Regions from separate parts of the Thermoanaerobacterium sp. CMT5567-10 genome, predicted to be linked through region 1. Evidence: predicted binding sites of a transcription regulator. Region 1 holds the regulator's gene; the other holds the start of a gene.

Region 1 (8,136 bases):
TTTCCTGTCTGCCGGTGATGTAGGGTATGTTGCAGCAAGTATAAAAAATGTAAGAGACACTCGAGTTGGCGATACTATAACAAATGCTGAATTTCCAGCATCAGAGCCATTGCCGGGATATAAAAAAGTCACACCGATGGTTTACTGTGGAATATATCCGGCAGAAGGGGAAGATTATGAGAATTTAAAAGATGCACTCTTAAAACTGCAATTAAATGATGCATCTCTAACATTTGAACCTGATACATCGGCGGCTCTTGGATTTGGCTTTAGGTGTGGGTTTTTAGGACTTTTGCATATGGACATAGTACAAGAAAGACTGGAAAGAGAATATAATCTGAATTTAGTGACCACAGCTCCAGGCGTAATTTACAAGGTATACAAGACAAACGGTGAAATAATTGAGCTTGACAATCCAGCAAATTTACCTGAGCCAACAGAAATAGACCATATAGAAGAGCCTATTATCACTGCGACGATAATGTCGCCGACAGATTACGTTGGCCCTATAATGGAACTGTGTCAAGATAGAAGGGGCATATATCAAGGTATGGATTATCTCGAGCCAACAAGAGTATTGATAAAATATGACATACCTTTAAACGAAATAATATATGATTTCTTTGATGCACTTAAGTCAAGGACAAAAGGTTATGCTTCTTTAGACTATGAGTTAAAAGGTTATAAGACGTCAGATCTTGTAAAGTTGGATATACTTATTAACGGTGAAATTGTAGATGCTTTGTCTATGATAGTTCACAAAGATAAGGCTTACGAAAGAGCCAGGAAGATGACTGAAAGGCTGAAAGAGAATATACCAAGGCATCTTTTTGAAATACCTATACAGGCAGCTATAGGATCAAAGATAATAGCTAGGGAAACTGTAAAAGCGCTAAGAAAAAATGTGCTGGCAAAATGCTATGGCGGGGATGTAACGAGGAAGAAAAAGTTACTAGAGAAACAAAAAGAAGGCAAAAAGAGAATGAGGCAAATAGGAAAAGTAGAAATTCCTCAAGAGGCTTTTATGTCAATTCTGAAGCTTGATGATGACAATGATTAGATCAGGTATTTATATTCATATTCCTTTCTGCAAAAGGAAATGCTATTATTGTGACTTTAACTCGTATGCCAATATGGAAGATAGTTTTAAGCCTTTTAAAGAAGCTATAATAAAGGAGATTAGAAACAGAAAAGATGAACTAAAAGATATATTTACATCTATATATATAGGTGGAGGTACGCCTAATGTCTTGCCTCCCTTTTATATAGAAAATATATTAGATGAAATTTACAAATATTATGATATTAGCAATGACGCAGAAATATCTATAGAATTAAATCCTGGATTGATTGACGATGAGAAACTTAAGACATATAAAAGAATAGGCATAAATAGAATAAGCATAGGTTTGCAGGCTTGGCAGGATAGGTTGCTAAAGAAAATAGGCAGAATTCATACGATACATGACTTCATAGAAAATTATGATATGATAACTAAATATTTTGATAATATAAATATTGATATTATGTACTCACTGCCAGATCAGACATTTGATGACTTTAAAGAAACATTGTCAAATGTAGTATCATTAAAGCCCACTCATGTTTCATGCTATGGATTGATTTTAGAAGAGGGAACAGTATTTTATAAATTGTATGAAGAAAATAAGTTCATACCGACAGATGATGAATTTGAAATGATGATGTATCATTATAGCATTGAATTTTTACAGAAAAGTGGTTTTAAACATTATGAAATATCAAATTATGCGATACCAGGTTATGAATGTCGTCACAATACACTCTATTGGAAGGATTTACAATATATAGGTTTTGGCCCTGGGGCTTATTCTTTTGTAGACAATAGACGATGTGGAAATGCAAAAGACATAAAAAAGTACATAGAAATGATAAACCGTACAGGATATGCGATTGAAGATATTGATGTGCTGGATGAGAAAGATAAAATGTCTGAATACATGTTTTTAGGACTTAGAATGATGGATGGTGTTTATGATAAAGATTTTAAGACTAGATTTGGAAAAAGCATGTTTTCGATATTTAAAAATGCTATTGATAAAAATATTGAATTAAATCTTTTAATCAGAGAAGGTGACAATATTAGGCTTACTCGGAGAGGAGTTGATGTATCAAATAATGTGTTTGAGGATTTTTTAATTTAGAGTATTGACAAATATCCACAATAGTGGTATTTTTAAATCGTGATTAGCACTCTCTAGCTAAGAGTGCTAATAAAAGAATTTGGGGTGGTGAATATGCCGTTAGATGATAGGAAGAAGAGGATATTAGAAGCAGTAATTAATGACTATATTTTGACGGCAGAGCCAATTGGATCTCGTACAATAGCAAAACGCTATGACCTTGGTGTAAGTTCTGCAACAATTAGAAATGAGATGGCTGACTTGGAAGAAATGGGTTATCTCGAACAGCCACATACATCGGCAGGTAGAATCCCATCAGATAAAGGATACAGGTTTTATGTTAATAATATATTAGAGCACTATTTAAATGAAACATATGATTATGAAAGTGACTCTGTTAATGAAGTGTTTGCAGAAATTGACGAGATTGTAAAAAAGTATGCAAAATTGTTATCAAGCATTACTAATCACACTATTGTAGTAAAAATGCCACGAATTGATGAAAACACGATTAAAAGAATACAGATATTACCTGTTGATTCCAACAAATTAATACTTCTTGTAATGACAGAATCAGGCATTATGAAAAATTATTTAATAAGCCTGAAAGACAATATTGATAGCAATTTATTTGAGTTTTTAAATAACCTCATTAATAATAAAATGATTGGAAAAAGAAAAAGAGAAGTTGATAAAACGTTAAGGGATGAAATTAAAAAAGAGTCTGGCAGCGCTATAGGTTTTATAGATAAAATTACAGATACAATTTTAAATGGTTTAAAGCAGATGGATGAAACAGATTTGTATTCGGAAGGAATTTCTAATATTCTTAATTTTCCTGAATACAAAGATCTTTTTAAAGCCAAGACGTTTTTTGATTTGATTGATAACAGGGATATCATGAATTCGGTATTGGAACCTGAGGATGACTCAATAGAAGTCACTATAGGTAGCGAAAGCAAATTTGAAGAAATGTGGGATTTAAGTATTATAAAATCTACCTACAAAATAAATGGTGAAATTGTTGGTACCTTTGGCATAATAGGGCCTACAAGAATGAATTACAAAAGGCTTATAAATGAGATAAATATGATGTCTAACGAACTATCAAAAGTTTTATCATATATATATCAAGGAAATAAGAGGTGAAACAATTGGATAAAGAAAAAGAAACGATAGAATATCAAACAAATGAAAAAGAAAATAATAATGGAAAAGAAGTTGCATATGATAATGAAAATTTAAACAGCGAAGATAGTGCTGACATTGATTCTTCTCATAATACCAGTAAAGATGAGAAAAATGTAGAAAGTGATAATTCAAATGAAGAAAAGAACAATGACGAAGGAGAAATTGAAGAATTGAAAAATAAGTTAAAACAAAAAGAGGAAGAAGCTAACGAGTATCTAGAAATGGCTCAAAGATTAAAAGCTGAATTTGAGAACTATAGAAGGCGAACAGAAAAAGAAAAAGCAGATCTCGTTGAATATGGTAAAGAACAGGTGATACTAGACATATTGCCTGTTATAGATAATTTTGAAAGAGCCCTTGAAACTCAATATGATGATAATGGCGAAAATGGGTCCTTCAAAGAAGGTATTAACTTAATTTATAAACAATTTAAAGGTATTTTAGAAAAAATGGGTGTGAAAGAAATAGAGTCTTTAGGAATGATGTTTGATCCATACAAACATCACGCTGTAATGCAGGAAGAGGCAGATGGCAAAAAAGAAAATGAAATAATTGAAGTATTTCAAAAGGGATATATGTTTAATAATAAAGTAATAAGACCAAGTATGGTCAAAGTAGCAAAATAAATATTTAAATAGGAGGAAAAGACGATGGGAAAAATTATAGGAATTGATCTTGGTACAACTTTTTCGTGTGTAGCTGTGATGGAAGGAGGACAACCAGTAGTTATACCAAATTCTGAAGGTGCTAGGACTACACCGTCAGTTGTTGCTTTTACAAAAGAAGGTGAAAGATTAGTAGGTCAGGTAGCAAAAAGGCAGGCTATAACAAATCCAGAGAGGACAGTAATGTCAATAAAAAGACATATGGGTTCAGATTATCGTGTTACGATTGATGGAAAAAGCTATACACCACAAGAAATATCAGCTATGATTTTACAGAAGTTAAAAGCAGATGCTGAAGCATATCTTGGCGAGAAAGTAACCGAAGCAGTAATAACTGTACCAGCATACTTTAATGATAGCCAAAGGCAGGCTACTAAAGATGCTGGTAGAATAGCAGGATTGGATGTAAAGAGAATTATCAACGAGCCAACGGCTGCATCATTGGCATATGGATTAGATAAACAAGGAAATCAAAAAATTATGGTGTATGACTTAGGTGGCGGTACATTTGATGTTTCCATTCTCGAGATAGGAGATGGAGTATTTGAGGTTCTAGCAACTAGTGGTAATAACCACTTAGGTGGTGACGATTTTGACCAGAGAATAATGGATTGGCTCGCAGACAACTTTAAGAAAGAATATGGAATTGATTTAAGAAATGATAAGATGGCAATGCAGAGATTAAAAGATGCTGCTGAAAAAGCAAAGATAGAGCTTTCTTCTGCTACGACAGCTAATATAAATTTACCATTTATAACAGCTGATGCTACAGGACCAAAACATATAGATGTTAACTTGACAAGAGCGAAATTTGAGGAACTTATAAATGATTTAGTACAATCTACAGTTGAACCAGTAAATCGTGCATTAAGCGATGCGAAGCTTAGTCCATCTGATATAGATAAAGTTATTTTAGTTGGTGGTTCAACAAGAATACCATTTGTTCAAGAGACAGTAAAAAGAATAATGGGGAAAGAGCCTCATAAAGGCATAAACCCAGATGAATGTGTTGCAATTGGAGCTGCAATTCAAGCTGGTGTATTAGGTGGCGAAGTAAAAGACGTCCTTTTGCTTGATGTTACTCCGCTTTCGCTTGGTATCGAAACACTTGGCGGTGTATTTACAAAGTTAATTGAGAGAAATACAACAATACCTACAAAGAAGAGCCAAATATTCTCTACCGCAGCAGATGGACAGACATCAGTTGAAATTCACGTGCTGCAAGGTGAGAGACCGATGGCCCGTGATAATAAAACACTTGGTAGATTTACGCTGACAGGGATTCCGCCAGCACCAAGAGGTGTGCCACAAATAGAAGTGACATTTGATATTGATGCTAATGGTATTGTCCATGTATCTGCAAAAGATTTAGGTACAGGGAAATCTCAGAATATAACAATTACATCCTCTTCCAATTTAAGTGAAGAAGAAATTAACAGAATGATGAATGAAGCAAAACAGCACGAAGAAGAAGATAGAAAGAGAAAAGAAGAGATTGAAGTCAGAAATAATGCAGATTCTCTGATTTATCAAGCTGAAAAAACCATGAAAGATTTAGCAGATAAGATGACACAACAGGAGAAAGATGATATAAATAAAGAGATAGAAAATGTTAGAAAAGCTCTTGAAGGCAGCGACATTGATGCCATAAAAAATGCATCAGAGAAATTGTCACAAGCATTTTATAATGTGTCATCTCGCATATATCAGCAAGCCGGTGGTGCTGGTCAGACAAATAATTATACTGGTAATAATGGAACATCTAATAAAGATAACGTATATGAAGCAGACTACAAGATGGAAGATGACAACAAAGATAATAAATAAGAACCAGGGCAATCCTGGTTCTCATTCGTGTTAAGAAGGGCAGGTGATAAAGATGGCGAAAGATTATTATGCTATATTAGGTCTTGACCGAAATGCCAGTGATGATGACATAAAAAAAGCCTACAGAACTCTTGCAAAAAAATATCATCCTGACTTAAATCCTGGCAATAAAGAGGCAGAGCAAAAGTTTAAGGAAATAAATGAAGCATATCAAATCTTATCTGACCCACAGAAAAAAGCACAATATGATCAGTTTGGAGATGCTGCATTTAACCAAGGTGGGTTCAATCAAGGAGATTTTAGTGGATTTGGTGGCTTCGACCACGGTGGATTTGACTTCGGTGGATTTGGTGATATTTTTGGCGATATTTTCGGTGATATGTTTGGAGGAAGTACTAGAAGGAGGACTGGACCGCAAAAGGGGAAAGACATCAGATTAAATTTAACATTGACGTTTGAAGAAGCTGCATTTGGAGTAGAAAAAGAGATTGAAGTAGAAAGATATGAAAAATGTGATAGATGCAATGGTACAGGTGCAAATCCTGGCACGAATCCGGAAGTATGTCCGGATTGCCATGGTACCGGCGAAGTTAGAATTATACAGAATACGCCGTTTGGAAGGATAGTAAATGTTAGAACATGTTCCAGATGTCATGGAGAAGGTAAAATAATTAAAAATCCATGTTCCAAGTGTCATGGCACAGGAAAGGTAAGAAAGACTAGAAAACTGAAAGTCAATATTCCTGCTGGAATTGATGAAGGACAAATGGTATCATTAAGAGGAGAAGGTGAGCCTGGGGAAAGAGGTGGAGCAAATGGCGATCTCTTTATAGTCATAAATATAAAACCTCATAAAATATTTAAACGTGACGGATTTAATGTATTGGTTAAGATGCCAATTAGTTTTGTAGATGCAGCACTTGGTGCAGAGATAGAGGTTCCAACTCTGGATGGCAAGGCTATATACAATATTCCACCTGGTACTCAGACAGGAACTGTATTCAGATTGAGAAATAAAGGTATACCTCATATTAATGGTAGAGGTCGTGGTGATGAATTCGTAGAAGTTTATATTGACGTTCCAAAAAAGCTGACAGAAAAGCAAAAAGAGCTATTGAGAGAATTTGATAAACTTAGCAATGATGGCGGTAGAAAATCTTTTTTTGAAAAAGTAAAAGATGCTTTTGGAGCATAAAAAAGGGTGATATGATTGAAATGGCTTGAGGTAAAAGTTACAACTTCAGTTGAAGCAGAAGAGGCTATAACGAATATTATGCATGAGGTTGGTGCTGGTGGTGTCGTTATTGAAGATCCTAATGATTTAAAAATGCTAAATGACAGTGAGTGGGATTATGTTGATCCTGATATGATTGTAAACAGTGATAAGGTTGTTATTTCAGCTTATTTTCCATTAATGCCAAATACAATAGACAAAGTTAGCATTATAAAAGACAGGATAATGGGGCTAAAGGAATATAATTTAGACATAGGTGATTTTACATTTGAAACATCGGAAGTCGATGACGATGATTGGGCTAACAGTTGGAAAAAGTATTATAAACCTTTTAAAATAGGGAAACGCGTTGTCATAAAACCAACATGGGAAGATTATAAGCCAGAAGAAAATGAAATAGTTGTTGAACTAGATCCAGGCATGGCATTTGGTACAGGTAGCCACGAAACGACAAAGATGTGTATAGAATTTCTCGAAGATAATGTAAAACCTAACGATGTAGTATTTGATGTTGGATGTGGCACAGGTATTTTGTCGATTGTAAGTTCAAAACTAGGCGCAAAAAAAGTTTATGCAGTAGATCTTGATGATGTAGCTATAAAAGTGGCAACTTTAAATGTCAAATTGAACGATTTAAATAATGTTGAGGTCCTTAAAAGTGATCTTTTACATGAATTAACTGGGAAAGCTGATTTAATAGTGGCAAATATAATAGCTGATATAATTATCAAAGCTACTTACGATATTTATGAAAAACTTGATGAAAATGGAATATTCATATCTAGCGGTATAATAAAAGACAGGAAAGACGATGTTTTAGATGCTATTTCAAAATATTTTGATATAATTGATATAAAAGAAGATGGTGAATGGATTGCTATATTATCTAAGAAAAAGTGATTTGCTGTGAGGAAATTTTTTGTAAAAAATGAAGATATAAAAGATGGGATTGCAAGAATAAATGGTGACGATGCACATCATATAATAAATGTTTTAAGATTTAAGATTGGAACGAAATTGATAATTTCCGATGGAAAGAATCAATACGTTGTTTCCG
Region 2 (8,136 bases), 970 kb from region 1:
ATAGACCCTGGACCTATGCCTACCTTAACGCAATCAGCACCTCTTTCAATTAAATCTCTTGTAGCCTCTGCAGTTGCGACATTTCCAGCTATTATCTGTACATCTGGAAATCTATTCTTTATCTTCTCCACCGTATCTAAAACACCTACAGAATGTCCATGAGCCGTATCTATTACAATAACATCCACATTAGCATCGACAAGGGCTTCAACCCTTTCCATTACATCTGATGAAACGCCTACAGCAGCACCTACAAGAAGTCTTCCTCTAGAATCTTTCGCAGAATTAGGATACTCCACTGCCTTTTCTATATCTTTTATTGTTATTAATCCCCTTAAATTATTATCTTCATCAACGAGAGGCAATTTCTCGATTTTATGTCTTTTAAGTATTTCTCTTGCTTCATCCATAGTCGTGCCAACAGGTGCCGTCACCAAGTTTTCTTTAGTCATAACTTCCTTTATTGGCCTTTCTAAATTGCTTTCAAATCTTATGTCCCTATTTGTAATTATTCCCACCAGCTTATTGTTAACTGTTATAGGTACGCCTGAAATTCTGTACCTTTCCATAAGCTCAACAGCATCCTGTATTCTGTGATCCGGAGTTAAATAAAAGGGATTAGTTATGACTCCGTGTTCCGACCTTTTTACCCTATCAACCTCTAAAGCCTGTCTTTCTATAGGCATATTTTTATGTATTATGCCTATTCCACCTTCTCGCGCTATAGCTATCGCAAGCCTTGATTCAGTAACTGTATCCATTCCAGCGCTAATCAAAGGTATATTTAACTTTATTTTATTTGTAAGGCGTGTTCTGGTGTCCACCTCCTTTGGAAGCACATCAGATTTTGCCGGTATAAGCAACACATCATCAAATGTTAACCCTTCTTTTGCAAACTTATTTTCCATTTTTATCCCCTTTCTTTCATTAATTATTATCTCCCTCAGCTTTATAATAAATAATGCCCGAACATAAATTTTTGTTCAGGCAAAAAAGAGTATAACAATAACTCCCCATAGTAAAGAGTTACGGCTCTTTGTAGATACTCTAGTGCCTATTCACCAGATTATATGTGGATCAAAATTATAAAATTATTAAATTATTAAACAATATAACAGATTTAAGTGTCTATGTCAACAGGACAAAAAAATAACCGGGGATTACCCGGTTATTTTTACATCATATCCATTCCTGCTCCTGGAGCTGGTGCTGGCGGATTCTTCTCTGGTATGTCTGCAACAACTGCTTCTGTTGTCAGTATCATCGATGCAACAGATGCAGCATTTTGCAGTGCTGATCTTGTAACCTTTGTTGGGTCAACTATACCTGCCTTTAACATATCTACAAAGTCTTCTTTGTATGCATCATAACCAAAAGATGGATCTTTTGATTCTTTTATTTTCTCGATTATCACTGAGCCATCTACGCCAGCATTTCTTGCGATCTGCCTTACTGGTTCTTCTAATGCTCTCAGTACGATCTGAGCACCTGTCCTGAAGTCACCTTCCAGTGAGTCAACGACCTTTTGTACTTCTGGGATAACATCTAACAGTGCTGTACCACCGCCAGGTACTATACCTTCTTCTACAGCAGCTCTCGTAGCTGAAAGTGCATCTTCTATTCTGTGTTTCTTCTCTTTTAATTCTGTTTCTGTAGCAGCACCAGCTTGAATTACAGCAACACCGCCAGATAGTTTTGCAAGTCTTTCTTGTAATTTTTCTCTATCATAATCAGAAGTTGTTTCTTCAATTTGAATCTTTATTTGGTTGATTCTGTTCTTTATGTCAGCAGCATTTCCTGCTCCGTCAACTATTGTTGTATTTTCTTTTGTTACTTTTACTTGTCTTGCACGGCCAAGCATTTCTATTTTTGCTTCTTTCAAATCGATACCTACTTCTTCAGATATTACTTGACCACCTGTCAAAATAGCTATATCTTGAAGCATTTCTTTACGTCTATCGCCAAATCCTGGAGCTTTTACAGCGACACATGTAAATGTGCCTCTTAATTTATTTACAACTAATGTTGCCAGTGCTTCACCTTCAACATCATCTGCAATAATCAAAAGCTTCTTTCCTTGCTGTACTACTTGTTCAAGCAATGGCAGCAAGTCTTGAATGTTTGACAATTTTTTGTCTGTGATAAGTATTAGTGGATCGTCTAAAACTGCTTCCATCTTGTCTGTATCAGTTACCATGTACTGTGAAATATATCCTCTGTCAAATTGCATACCTTCAACTATTTCAATTGTTGTGTTCATTGATTTTGATTCTTCTACTGTTATTACACCATCTTTGCCGACTTTATCCATTGCTTCTGCTATCAAGTTACCGATCTCTTCATCAGCAGCTGAAATTGCTGCAACATGTGCAATAGAATCTTTACCTTCTACAGGCTTTGAAATATTCTTTAATCCTTCAACGGCAGCATCTACAGCTTTTGCCATACCGCGCCTTAAAAGCATCGGGTTAGCTCCAGCAGCCAAGTTTCTCAAGCCTTCTAAAACCATAGCTTGTGCCAGTACTGTAGCTGTTGTCGTACCATCACCTGCAACATCATTCGTCTTTGTTGCAACTTCTTTTAAAAGCTGTGCACCTTGATTTTCAAAGGGATCTTCTAATTCAATTTCTCTTGCTATTGTAACACCATCATTTGTTATAGTTGGTGAACCGTACTTCTTATCTAAAACAACATTGCGGCCTCTTGGTCCCAATGTAACTTTTACTGTATTAGCAACAGCATTAACGCCTCTTTCAAGAGCCTTTCTTGCATCTTCACCGTATAATATTTTCTTCGCCATTTTTTCTACCTCCTTATTCAACTATAGCTAATATGTCGTTTTGTCTTAAAAGAAGATATTCTTCACCGTCTAATTTAACTTCTGTTCCAGCGTATTTTGAGAATATTACTTTATCTCCTACTTTAACTTCCAGCTCGACTCTTTTGCCATCTATGTATTCTCCAGAGCCGACAGCAAGCACTTCGCCTTGTTGAGGTTTCTCTTTTGCAGTACCAGGCAATACGATACCGCCCTTTGTAACTTCCTCAGCTTCAGTAACTTTTACGACAACTCTGTCACCAAGTGGTTTTAATCTCATAATATCCCTCCTTGAAATTTATTAGCACTCATCATGCGTGAGTGCTAATCATCACACTTTTTATATTAGTTTAATTACAAGTTCATGGCAAATCTCAAATTTCACCGTTTTTCATTGTTTTAAGCGATTATAATAGATTTTTCCCATTTATCTTTTATTTATACCGTTAATATTCAATTTACATAAAAAAATGCAGGTTTTAGCCACCTGCACCATCTACATCTTTTCTGTCATTCTCATTATTCTCAAAGTTACCATCTGCACTTTGCTGTTTTAAATAATTAATCATATTGTACATAAACTGCTGCTGTTCCTTCGTAAGCATTGATTTCAGGCTATCTACAACAGCCGACTGCTGTGATGTCAAACCTAGATTTTGTTTTCCGTCATCTTCATTGCCATCGTCAGCATCCTCCAGGCTATCTACAACTTCTTTTAAATTATTTACATCTGATTCAATTTCTTCTGATTTTTCAATGTTTTTAGGAATATCCACTGAATCACTCCTTGTATTAGATTCCGTATTGCTTTCTTTTTTATCTTTATCTGCACTGTTTTTTGAATTCATTATGCTTTCTGCCTTATTTAAAGCCTCTACAAGTTTTATGTTTTTTATTATCTTCTCAGCCATGTCCTGTTTATCATCCGGAATAACTGGTTTTAAGGCTTCAAATATATCTAAAATCTTATCTATAACATTGTTTTTATTATCTTCCATCTCATATTTTTTCATCTTTTCATTAAGGTTTTGTATTCCTTCATGAAGCTTAATAAATTTATCTATTATTATTTGCTTGTCTTGTTTCATATAAGGCTTTACTGCTTTAAGCATTCCTATTTGGTCGAAATTGTCTTCTTGAATTTCTGTCCCTTGATTTTGATATTCAATCAACTGCTTGTGGCACTCTAGTATTTCTGCTATCTTTGTAAAAATGTCTATGTAATACTGTTCTCTTCTGTGCAAATATGGTTTTACACTTCCCATAAAGTTTTTCCCTTTTTCAATAATCTCAAATATATCTAAAGTATTTTCTCTTTTGTCTTTTAACATATTTTCGTATTCATGTAGATTAGTTTCGTCATATTCGATTATCTCGTCTTCTTCTTTTTTCTTTAAAAGCAGCTTTTCTTCCTCAAAGCTTAGCCCTTCAAAAATTTGAAACCTAATAAAAAAAATTATAAACAGTTCAATTATCAACACTTTTAATAATCTTTCTTTATCCACAACCAATCCCCCACTTTTAAAATTATCTTCATAACTTAATATATGTATAGGGCAGGCTCATTATCACCTGCCCTATACTTTTTATTTCTTATCCACCACAAATACGCCTGGGACCAGCAAGAAGATTATCAGTATCACTATTATAATCCAGATCCATCCGCCGCACCATGATGCTCCTTTTCCTTCAGGCATATAAATACCCCCTTTATTTTTTGGCCTCATGGACCTAATACATTATACGTAATGCCATAAATATTGTTACTGAAAGTTCATGGTGGCCAATGACCATAAGAATCGTCTTGCATGTTTGCGAGGTTTGTCTTGCTGCAATACTACTAGTAGCAAGAAAAAAAACAATAAATCTTCAAATTCAAACTTAACATCCATCACAACCGTCAATATAACAAAGAAAAAAAGCAGTGTATTTCCTGATATAGTCATAAAATCAGCTCCATAAAATTTACTTTAATTCATTATATTCTAATCATTTCATTATTGATATTGATTTAATTTTTATGTAACAATAAATGGTCCTACCAAAAGATAGGACCACTTATTTATTTGACTTGATTTAGGAATAATCCCATTCCACCGTCCATAATTATGACTAATAGTACGAAGAAGAACAGCAATGTTTCCATTGACCATGTTCCGCCAAACCATCCGCCGCCCATCAGAACAACGAGTATTAAGAAGAAGAACAGCAAATTGCTTTCGCCAAATACTGAACTTGTTCCAGCCATGATAATCCTCCTTTTTAAATTTTAAAATTTACATCAAGCCTTAGGCTCTTCTACTATAAAACCAGGTACAAACAAGAAGATAAGAAGTATTATAATTATTATCCAAATCCATCCACCGCCAAGCCATGATGCACCTTTTTCTGTGGGCATATTAATATCCCCCTTTCGCAAGAATATATGTCAGGTCTTTATGACCTAATACATAATATGACATCATCAAAATTTGTGACACTTATTATTTTAAAAACTATCAAAAATTTATCTTGAACATATTCTGATATAAGAAAGGGGGATTCTATATGGATATAATTTCTGCGCTAATTTTATCATGCGCCATTAAAAACCTTTATCCGAAAAGCAAAATAGACAGTAGATTGCTTAAAAAAGCAACTATATATAGAAACGAATGCGTAAGTGCAATTGTGTATTCCACTTTACCGTACGAAACTCTTAAAAAAAAGATAGAAACAATAGGAGGAACGATAAAATACGAATTGCCCATAATAAATGGCTGGGCTGTTAACATACCATGCAACAAATTAAGCAACGTAGCATCAAACCGTGAAATCAAATTTATCGCTGAAGATTCAACTGTAAAGACACAGCTTAACATTGCTACACAGGAAATTAAATCAAGAGAAGCAAATGAGCACGGATACACCGGCAAAGGCGTCACAATCGCTTTTTTAGATACAGGAATTTACCCGCATCCAGACTTTACTAAGCCTAAAAACAGAATAATTGCATTCCACGACATTGTAAATGGAAAAAAAAGTCCATACGACGACAACGGCCATGGCACGCATGTAGCAGGTGATGCCGCTGGAAGTGGTTATACGTCAGATGGTAAATACAAAGGGGTTGCATCTGAAGCAAATATAGTGTCAGTCAAAGTCCTAGATTCAAGAGGTAGCGGTTCTACATCTGATATACTGGCAGGTATGCAATGGATACTAGACAACAAAGATAAATACAAAATAAGAATAGTATCACTGTCAATTGGTGAAACGCCATCGTTGCCACCTTTTCTAGACCCTCTAGTTAAAGGCGTTGACAAACTGTGGAGAAATGGCATAGTCGTAGTAGTTGCAGCAGGGAATTCTGGACCAGCCACAAACTCTATAACATCACCAGGAAACAGCATGAACGTGATAACCGTAGGTGCTGTAGATGATAAGAGGACTGTCGATGTTTCAGACGATGAAATTGCTAACTTCTCGGGCAGAGGATCTGCGTTTTTGCCAAAACCTGATATAGTAGCACCTGGTGTAAAAATCGTATCAACAGCATCTGGAAATGTACCTCTTGACGCTGATGACAGTATTCTTTTAAATAGGCCATACAGAACTGCATCTGGAACATCTATGGCAACACCAATTGTAGCTGGTGCTGCCGCACTGCTAATCGAGAAAAACCCTTCTCTTACTAATAATCAGATTAAAAACATTTTGAAATCAACTTCAACAAATATTGACCACTACAGGTATTACTCACAAGGATATGGAATGATAAATGTTGAAATGGCATTAAAAAAAGTATGAGGGCTTTTAGCTCTCATACTTCTAATTTACATTATTTTGTGAATCTCTTTTATCAGGATCTAAAACTTCATTTGGAATCAACGGTGGAAGGCCTTTTATTAAGTTAGCTGTTGCACTCGGTATAAAAGTATATGTTAATGCTGCATAAATTGCATATAAATATTGAAGGTTAGAAAATCCCAATAAAGTAAAAATTGAAAGTAATAAAAATCCAAAGAAAGATTCTTTTGTTATTCCTTGTGGAGGAGGAAACACCATCGGTGGTATCCTAGAATTTGTAACTGGCTTTTCTAATGAAATTGGCCCAGCTGAATAAATACCATATATTGCTGGGAAAAATGAGACAACATCAGATGCAGCAACCAAAGCATTTAGCGCAACAGTCGATATCTTAGTATCATTTACAAGAATAAGTAAAAATACAAAAAGTATTAACTTTGCTATATATATTTGCTGTGTACCATTTTCCATTTCACTTAAAAGCGGTGATATAACTTCTACAAGTTTCTCTATATCAATTTCATCGTCCTTTTTAACTTCCTGAAGCTCCATTAAAACACCTCATTTCCTGTTGAATCATTTTTATTATTATATTCACAACAGAAAACAGGTGTGATTGTATCCGCTACGCCAACATTACCCTATCATCTACAAAGTCACTGCCATTAACCTCGTTAAACATCTTTAGAAGCTTTTGTACTGTTAAATTTTTCTTCTCATCTTTTAAGTCAAGAACAATTCTACCTTGGTGCATCATAATAATCCGATTTCCAAATTCCAAGGCATGTTCGAGGTTGTGAGTAACCATCAACGTAGTAAGGTTATTTTCACTGATTATTTTATTTGTAATTTCATTTATAATATTTGCAGTCCTAGGATCTAAAGCTGCTGTATGCTCATCTAGCAAAAGCAGCTTTGGCTTTGCAAATGTGGCCATAAGAAGTGTCAATGCCTGTCTCTGACCACCTGACAAAAGGCCTACTTTAGTCTTCATTCTATTCTCAAGTCCCAAACCAAGCTCTGCCAATTTTTCTTTAAATAAATCTCTATTCTTTTTATTAAGGCCCATCTTCAAACTTAAACCTTCACCTTTTGAATATGCAATCGATAGATTTTCATCTATTGTCATGGAAGGTGCTGTGCCTAAAAGTGGATTTTGAAATACTCGTCCAATAAATTTTGACCTTTTAAACTCCGGATATGAAGTTACGTCTACATCGTCTATCATGATGGAACCACTGTCAACAGGATAAACTCCTGCAATCAAGTTAAGAAGAGTAGATTTTCCTGCTCCATTGCTTCCGACTATTGTAACAAAATCACCATCTTCTACTTCAAAATTTAAATCTTTAAATACCTGGTTTTCATTAGGCGTATTTTTATAAAATGATTTACTTACATTTTTAAGTTTTAGCACAATTCACGCCCCCTTTCAGTTAGAGCTTATAACGATTTTCTTTAAGCCTGGCAGAGAAAGCGCTATAACTACCAGAATTGCCGTCAACAACTTAAGATCTGTCGGATTGAAT

What was found. Region 1 encodes HrcA, which represses chaperone genes, less so after heat shock. Its sites were predicted from a motif close to ATTAGCACTCANNNNNNNTGAGTGCTAAT; they were not measured.
Region 2: a site for HrcA is predicted at 3,119-3,147, ahead of groES (co-chaperone GroES). Genes of this name have one in related genera too.

Annotation. Positions count from the first base shown of each region.
Region 1 is NZ_CP130558.2:322,421-330,556, reverse strand. Features, by position in the region: gene lepA (translation elongation factor 4) at 1-1,060, shown strand, start outside; gene hemW (radical SAM family heme chaperone HemW) at 1,053-2,183, shown strand; gene hrcA (heat-inducible transcriptional repressor HrcA) at 2,277-3,311, shown strand; gene grpE (nucleotide exchange factor GrpE) at 3,317-3,979, shown strand; gene dnaK (molecular chaperone DnaK) at 4,004-5,845, shown strand; gene dnaJ (molecular chaperone DnaJ) at 5,898-7,040, shown strand; gene prmA (50S ribosomal protein L11 methyltransferase) at 7,056-7,979, shown strand; gene Q2T46_RS01760 (16S rRNA (uracil(1498)-N(3))-methyltransferase) at 7,986-8,136, shown strand, end outside.
Region 2 is NZ_CP130558.2:2,370,173-2,378,308, reverse strand. Features, by position in the region: gene guaB (IMP dehydrogenase) at 1-908, opposite strand, end outside; purine riboswitch at 997-1,094, opposite strand; gene groL (chaperonin GroEL) at 1,175-2,800, opposite strand; gene groES (co-chaperone GroES) at 2,814-3,098, opposite strand; gene Q2T46_RS12020 (hypothetical protein) at 3,298-4,323, opposite strand; gene Q2T46_RS12015 (hypothetical protein) at 4,582-4,764, opposite strand; gene Q2T46_RS12010 (hypothetical protein) at 4,881-5,066, opposite strand; gene Q2T46_RS12005 (S8 family peptidase) at 5,366-6,607, shown strand; gene Q2T46_RS12000 (hypothetical protein) at 6,629-7,159, opposite strand; gene Q2T46_RS11995 (ABC transporter ATP-binding protein) at 7,233-8,024, opposite strand; gene Q2T46_RS11990 (ABC transporter permease) at 8,040-8,136, opposite strand, start outside.